DNA from 2 places in the Clostridium sp. Marseille-QA1073 genome. Region 1 is predicted to be linked to the other one. Evidence: a T-box and tRNA genes for the amino acid it is inferred to sense, from the RefSeq annotation. Region 1 holds a T-box; the other holds one or more tRNA genes.
The links. A T-box is a leader RNA that pairs with one kind of tRNA and senses whether it is charged. The one in region 1 lies ahead of pheS (phenylalanine--tRNA ligase subunit alpha), so its partner is inferred to be a tRNA-Phe.

Region 2: it encodes a tRNA-Phe, which carries the amino acid that the T-box ahead of pheS (phenylalanine--tRNA ligase subunit alpha) is inferred to sense. The anticodon was not compared.

The regions. Positions count from the first base shown of each region.
Region 1 is NZ_JBSVQM010000005.1:148,787-152,803, forward strand. Features, by position in the region: gene pheT (phenylalanine--tRNA ligase subunit beta) at 1-1,532, opposite strand, end outside; gene pheS (phenylalanine--tRNA ligase subunit alpha) at 1,557-2,573, opposite strand; T-box leader at 2,745-2,980, opposite strand; gene ACY1IQ_RS06365 (TrmH family RNA methyltransferase) at 3,036-3,821, opposite strand; gene ACY1IQ_RS06370 (potassium channel family protein) at 3,833-4,017, opposite strand, start outside.
Region 2 is NZ_JBSVQM010000011.1:12,878-16,894, reverse strand. Features, by position in the region: gene ACY1IQ_RS11385 (aminoglycoside adenylyltransferase domain-containing protein) at 1-65, shown strand, start outside; gene ACY1IQ_RS11380 (DUF6709 family protein) at 168-1,241, opposite strand; tRNA gene ACY1IQ_RS11375 (tRNA-Cys) at 1,526-1,599, opposite strand; tRNA gene ACY1IQ_RS11370 (tRNA-Phe) at 1,607-1,682, opposite strand; rRNA gene rrf (5S ribosomal RNA) at 1,717-1,834, opposite strand; rRNA gene ACY1IQ_RS11360 (23S ribosomal RNA) at 2,017-4,017, opposite strand, start outside.

The sequences.
Region 1 (4,017 bases):
TTTAATCCACTATTTATTAATGAATCTACAACCTTTTCTTCAAGTTTTTGTTTTTCACTTTTCCCGCTTTTTGTAGCTTCACATAATGCTATTGTGGAAGGTACATTATTATATCCATAAATTCTTACTATTTCTTCTGCAATATCTTCTTTAATATTAATATCACTTCTAAAAGTAGGAGATTTTACAACTAATATATCTTCCTTAATTTCTGTAGCTAATTCTAGACTATCTAAATACTTCTTCATCTCTTCTTTAGATATATCAATACCTAAAAATTTATTAATCCAATTTGAATCTACTTCTAAGTAATGTGGAGTTTTAGGCTCTGGATAAACATCTATTACTTCTTCCATTACTTCTCCTGCATTTAATTCATTTACTAGTGAAGCAACCCTAGCTACTGCTATTTCACATAAATTAGGATCAAGATTTTTTTCAAATTTGGTTGAAGCTTCTGTTCTTAAATTTAGTTTCTTCGATGATTTTCTTACATTAACACCATCAAAGTTTGCACATTCTAAAATAACCATCTCAGTGTCTTCTTTTATCTCTGAGTTTAATCCTCCCATTATTCCTGCAAGTCCAACAGTTCTTTCTCCATCTTTAATACATAGTATATCACTATCTAAAGTTCTTTCTATTTCATCTAAAGTAGTGAATTTTTCGCCATCTTTAGCTCTTTCAACTACAATAGTTTTACTTGTTATTTCTCTTGCATCATAAGCATGCAATGGTTGCCCAAGCTCTAGCATAACAAAATTTGTTATATCAACAATATTATTTATTGGTCTAACTCCTGCTTCCAATAGTCTTTCTTGCATCCATTGTGGTGATGGCTCTATCTTTACATTTTTAATTCTCTTTAGCATAAACCTTCTGCAAAGTTCATCTTTTATTTCTACATTATAATCATCTTTCACATTTTCACTGCAAGTAGAAGTATATTCTAAATTAGGCATTTTGTAAGTAGTTCCTAATGTTGCTGCTGTTTCTCTTGCTATTCCTATAACACTTAAACAATCTGCCCTATTTGATGTAATTTCAAATTCTATTACTGCACTTCCTATATTGACTATTTCTTTTATATCTACGCCTATTTGAGTATCTTGTGGTAGTATCATAAGACCGTGAACTGGTTTGTCTCCTGCTATTCCAAGTTCTTCTTCTGAACAGAACATACCATTAGATACAACACCTCTTAATTTACCCTTTTTAATTTTAAGTCCGCCATGTAACGTTGAGCCATGTAATGCTACAGGAACTATGTCTTGTTCTTTCATATTTGTAGCTGCAGTTACTATTTGAATTGGTTCTTCAGCATTTATATCAACTTGACAAATCACAAGTTTTTCTGCATCTGGATGTCTATCTATTTTTATTATTTTTCCTGTGACTACATTTGAAATCTCTTCTCCTGAAACAACTACTTCTTCTACCTTAGAGCCAGATAGTGTTAGTCTATCTGCCAACTCCTTAGGGGAAATATTTATATCAACATAATCTTTAAGCCATTTAACTGGAACTTTCATTGGTAATCCTCCTTTAACATTGTATTAAAATTGATTTAAAAATCTCATATCACTTTCGTATAATAGTCTGATATCATCAATTCCATATTTCTGCATAACCATTCTATCAAGACCAAATCCAAAAGCAAATCCACTATAGACTTCTGGATTAATTCCACAATTTCTTAAAACCTGTGGATGCACCATACCGCATCCTAATATTTCTATCCATCCACTTCCTTTACAAACTCTGCATCCTTCACCATTACAAACAAAACAAGTAGCATCCATCTCTGCTGAAGGTTCAGTAAATGGGAAATGGTGTGGTCTAAACTTAGTTTTAACATCTCCAAACATCTTCTTAGTAAATAATTCTAAAGTTCCTTTTAAATCTGCAAAAGTTACTCCTTTATCTATAACCAATCCTTCTATTTGATAAAATATTGGTGAATGAGTAGCATCAGCTGCATCTGAACGGTAAACCTTTCCTGGTGCTATCATTTTTATTGGTGGTTTTTGATTCTCCATTGTTCTAATTTGTATTGGAGAAGTTTGAGTTCTTAAAACTAAATTATCATTTATATAAAAAGTATCCTGTTCTCCTCTAGCTGGATGATCTTTAGGTATATTTAATGCTTCAAAGTTATAATAATCCTTTTCTACCTCTGGTCCTTCTTCTATAGAAAATCCCATTGATAAAAATATTTCATTAATTTTTTCTAAAGTTAAATCAAGAGGATGTCTATTACCTATGATTTGCTTTTTGCCTGGCATAGAAATATCAATTATTTCGCTTTGTAGTCTTTTTTCTTTTTCTTTATTTTTGATTTCTTCAGTTGCCTTAGCTATAGCATTTTCTAATGTTTCTCTTACTTCATTAGCAACCTTACCTACAAGTGGTCTTTCCTCTGGTGATAAACCTCCCATTCCTCTTAATATTTGAGTAAGTTCTCCTTTTTTTCCTAAATATTTTACTCTAATGTTTTCAAGTTGAACCTTCTCAGTAGCAGTCTTCAATTCATTTAAAGCAGAAAGCTTAATATCTTCTAATTTTTCTCTCATTTTAAAATCTCCTTTCATATTTTTCTTATAATTAATAATTATTACCTTTTATTAATTCTCAAATAACAATGATTAATTAAAATTCCTAGACAATATTACTTTTATTGAATAATGTATATCTTTAATATAAATTACTCTAATATATATTTAAAAATAAAAAACCGTCCCTAAAAAAGGGACGGAATATCCGCGGTACCACCCTAATTGGACTATAAAATAGACCCTCTTAGTAAATTTATCGATTTTAATCGCTAATCATTACTTATAGTGTTTTAATCAAAACCTATTTTCACAATTAGAACTCAAGAGTGAACTTCAGTATAAATTTATCATATAAAGGCTTTCAATCTATGACCTTTACTCCCTGTATGTAACCTTATACCTACTCTCTCCTTCACAGTTTAAAATATTTAATTTTTAATTTAAAACCTATTATACCTATGTTTGTATAAAATTTCAATACTATTTAATAACATTCTTTTGTCTTACAGCCTCATACATCATAATAGATGCAGCAACTGATGCATTTAATGACTCTGCACCACCAGGCATAGGAATTTTAACTTTTTCATCAGAAAGCTCATATATTTCTTTACTAATTCCACTACCTTCATTTCCAACAGAGATAATGCATTTACCGCTTAAATCTATATCATAAAAGTTATTATTTGTATCAAGAGAACTTGTAATAAGCTTATAACCTTTATATTTTAACTCTTTAACAAGAGTTAAATCCTTATCTTCTATAATAGGAATATTAAATATAGATCCCATAGTTGAGCGCAGAGTTTTTTCATTATATACATCCACTGTACCTTTAGTTAATATAATTCCTAGTCCATTTGCTGCATGAGCAGTTCTTATAATTGTACCTAAATTTCCTGGATCTTGCACCTTATCTACTAATACATAAAATCCATCACAGTATTTTAAATTAAGAACTTTATTCTCTACTACTGCAATTACTCCTTGCGGTGTTTCAGTGCTAGTTAGAGTTTTAAAAACTATATCACTTACAGTATAAATCTCAGCATTACATTGATGTATACTTATATATTTCTCACAGTATTCTTTATCTGCATTTTCATTTATAAAAATATATTTTACATTAAAGGATGACTTTAATGCTTCCTCAATAAATCTAAAGCCTTCAACTAAAAAAGCCTTATTTTCAAATCTATGCTTTTTTTCTTTTAATTTCTTTATTTGCTTTATTAGTGAATTCTCTTTACTACTAATATATTGCAAATTATCTTCTCCTATCTTACTAACTTTTCTATATTATTTAGCTCTTGATTACCACCAATAGCTACAATTATATCATTAGCCTGAATAATCTCATCAGCAGAAGGAGAAACATCTATTTCATTATTTCTCTTTATCGCCATAACATTTATTCCATATTCTGCTCTTAAATTAAGATCTTTTAAGCTCTTTTCATGCC
Region 2 (4,017 bases), on a different contig from region 1:
AAGCTAAAAGATTTATTTATCATATAATTAATTATTGTAATAAAAATTATATAATAAAGTCTTAAATATCTTGCATTTTGAAACAATAAATAAAAAAAGGATTAAATAGTTTAATCTAATTAATCCTTTTATCTTTATATTTCTAAAAATCTTTATTAGAAGTTATTTTACAATGAATTTTCCATTTTTATATTTCTTACTTCTTCAATAACTTTTTGTGGATTTTTCTTAAAGTTCTTCTTTATTTCATCACTATAACCATATATAGCCCATGGAGCTTTCTGTGAAAGTAATTCTATAATCTCTATTGCCTTTTCTTCATCCTTTTTCCAGCCTACATTTAATGGAAGCTTTTCATTCTTATCAGAGTAGCACATTACCGAAAATGATGTACCTGTTCTAATTCCATTTTGATAGTGTTTAGTTCTCACATTATATACCCATACTAAATTTTCTATAGGCATAAATTTTACACTAAAAGGTGTTTTATCTATTATCCAATTATTTGTAATAGTTATTCTTCTATTAACATACTCTGGATAATTAATTTCTTGATTTATTTGGTTTTCTATATAATCTGTATTTCCATATTTGCTTAATCTTTTAATAACTTTACTACTTCTATAATTTGTTATGGCAATTACTTTCTTTATAACAAGCATAATTAAAAATATTAATCCAATAAATACACCTATATAAAATATTTTTTCTAGTAATCTATCCGTTTTTGAATCTTCAAGCATAACATCTATAAATCCATCATTTACATCTTGTATAGATACTCCAAATCCTTCTGCAATTTCTTTCTTTATTTCACTAAGTAATTGAACTTTACTAGCATTCTCCAATCCATCAAACCTTTTAACTACAAATGAAACGTTTTCCATTTCACTTGGATTCTTTGAAGATACTTTAGCAGGTAAAGCTACTGTAACAAATTTATCCTCAATAATTGCAATATATACATTCTCTGTTATTGTTCCCTTTCCTCCATCTTCAGCAATATAATAACCTGAATCTGCCATATACTCTATATTTAAAGTTGCATAACCCTCTCCAGTCTTATTATATTTTTCAAGCTCTTCTACAGTATTGATTTCTTCTGGTTTTCCTAAAATAGATGGAATTTTACCTTTCGCCTCAAATAATGCTAATATAATAATGCTAATTATTAAAATAAGCATTAGTCCACTAATAATACTTGTTTTTCTTATTGATTTTTTGAGAAAATTATTCTCCATTTTATAATCTTTCCCCCTTTGATTTATAAAATAATATAAAAAGAATCAAATTAAAATTTTTTACTAATGTCTGATATTTTGTTAAGTATAAGCTTTAATATAAACATAGTATAAAAACTCCTATACCCATACAATATATCGACATATTAATTTGAAACTTAATGTTTGATATTAAAAATAATTATCTTAATAATTTAATTAATTACAAAAGTTTAATTTATTTATAATTATGATTTTTAAAGACAAAAAAAGCTTACAAATATACATTTGCAAGCTTTCTAACTTGGAGGCGCCACCCAGATTTGAACTGGGGATAAAGGCTTTGCAGGCCTCTGCCTTACCACTTGGCCATGGCGCCAAAGCTTTGGTGGCTCGAGCAGGAATCGAACCAGCGACACGAGGATTTTCAGTCCTCTGCTCTACCGACTGAGCTATCGAGCCATATTGCTAAACTAAGTAAAACTTAGTTAGCACTACCTGGCAACAACCTACCCTCCCACACAGTCTCCCGTGCAGTACTCTCGGCGTCCTAAGGCTTAACCTGCCTGTTCGGAATGGAAAGGGGTGTTACCCTTAGGACCATCATCACCAGATCTAAATTTGCTATAAACGTCGTACTACTTCGTCAACTGCATTCGCTGCGGTGCTCGTTTACCATTAGTAAACTCCGCTCCTCACTCATTTGTTTCCTTGTATTACTCGTTTCTATCAAATTTTAAAAATTTATATAAGCTTCAAAGAAATTATTCTCTGAAAATTGCACAGTGAAATTAATTAGGTCAAGCCCTCGACTTATTAGTATGAGTCAGCTGAACATGTTGCCATGCTTACACCTCTCACCTATCAACCTGGTGTTCTTCCAGGAGTCTTACTAACTTATGTTATGGGAAATCTCATCTTAGGGGGGGCTTCACGCTTAGATGCTTTCAGCGTTTATCCCTTCCAGACATAGCTACCCAGCTGTGCCACTGGCGTGACAACTGGTGCACCAGAGGTCTGTCCATCCCGGTCCTCTCGTACTAAGGACAGCTCCCTTCAAATTTCCTACGCCCGCGACGGATAGGGACCGAACTGTCTCACGACGTTCTGAACCCAGCTCGCGTGCCGCTTTAATGGGCGAACAGCCCAACCCTTGGGACCTACTTCAGCCCCAGGATGCGACGAGCCGACATCGAGGTGCCAAACCTCCCCGTCGATGTGGACTCTTGGGGGAGATCAGCCTGTTATCCCCGAGGTAGCTTTTATCCGTTGAGCGATGGCCCTCCCACGAGGAACCACCGGATCACTAAGCCCGACTTTCGTCCCTGCTCCACTTGTCTGTGTCGCAGTCAGGCTCCCTTCTGCCTTTGCACTCTTCGAACGATTTCCGACCGTTCTGAGGGAACCTTTGGGCGCCTCCGTTACTTTTTTGGAGGCGACCGCCCCAGTCAAACTGCCCACCTAACAATGTCCCGTGACCTGATTCAAGGCCTCCGGTTAGAATTCCAGTACTATCAGGGTGGTATCCCAAGGATGACTCCACAAAGGCTGACGCCCTTGCTTCCAAGTCTCCCACCTATCCTGTACAGATAGTACCGAAACTCAATGCTAAATTGCAGTAAAGCTCTACGGGGTCTTTCCGTCCAATCGCGGGTAGCAAGCATCTTCACTTGCACTACAATTTCGCCGGATTTGCTGTTGAGACAGTGCCCAAATCATTACGCCATTCGTGCGGGTCGGAACTTACCCGACAAGGAATTTCGCTACCTTAGGACCGTTATAGTTACGGCCGCCGTTTACTGGGGCTTAAGTTCATGCCTTCGTTTGCACTAAGCAATCCCCTTAACCTTCCAGCACCGGGCAGGCGTCAGCCCCTATACATCAGCTTTCGCTTTAGCAGAGACCTGTGTTTTTGCTAAACAGTTGCTTGGGCCTATTCTCTGCGGCCTACTTGCGTAGGCACCCCTTCTCCCGAAGTTACGGGGTCAATTTGCCGAGTTCCTTAACAGCAATTCTTCCGATGGTCTTAGGATTCTCTCCTCACCTACCTGTGTCGGTTTGCGGTACGGGCACTAGCTTCCTCCATAGAGGCTTTTCTTGGCAGCGTGGAATCAGATACTTCACCCTAAAGGGCTTCCCCATCACGCCTCAGCTAATGTAGGTGGATTTGCCTATCCTACATACCTAAACGCTTAGACTAGCATCCAATAGCTAGCACATCTTATCCTCCTGCGTCACCCCATTTGTAATAACGTCTGCTAGTGGTACAGGAATATCAACCTGTTGTCCATCACCTACGCCTTTCGGCCTCGGCTTAGGTCCCGACTAACCCTGAGCGGACGAGCCTTCCTCAGGAAACCTTAGGTTTTCGACCGACAGGATTCTCACCTGTCTCTCGCTACTTATGCCAACATTCTCACTTCTGCATCGTCCACCGCTCCTTCCGGTACGACTTCAGCCAATGCAGAAAGCTCCTCTACCGCGTACACGTAGTGTACACCCATAGCTTCGGTGGTAAGTTTTAGCCCCGGACATCTTCGGCGCAGGATCTCTTGACTAGTGAGCTATTACGCACTCTTTGAATGAGTGGCTGCTTCTAAGCCAACATCCTAGTTGTCTTAGAAATCCCACATCCTTTACCACTTAACTTACACTTTGGGACCTTAGCTGATGGTCTGGGCTGTTTCCCTTTTGACTACGGATCTTATCATTCGCAGTCTGACTGCCGAAATAAAAGTATATGGCATTCGGAGTTTGATAAGGTTCGGTAAGCGATATGCCCCCTAGCCTATTCAGT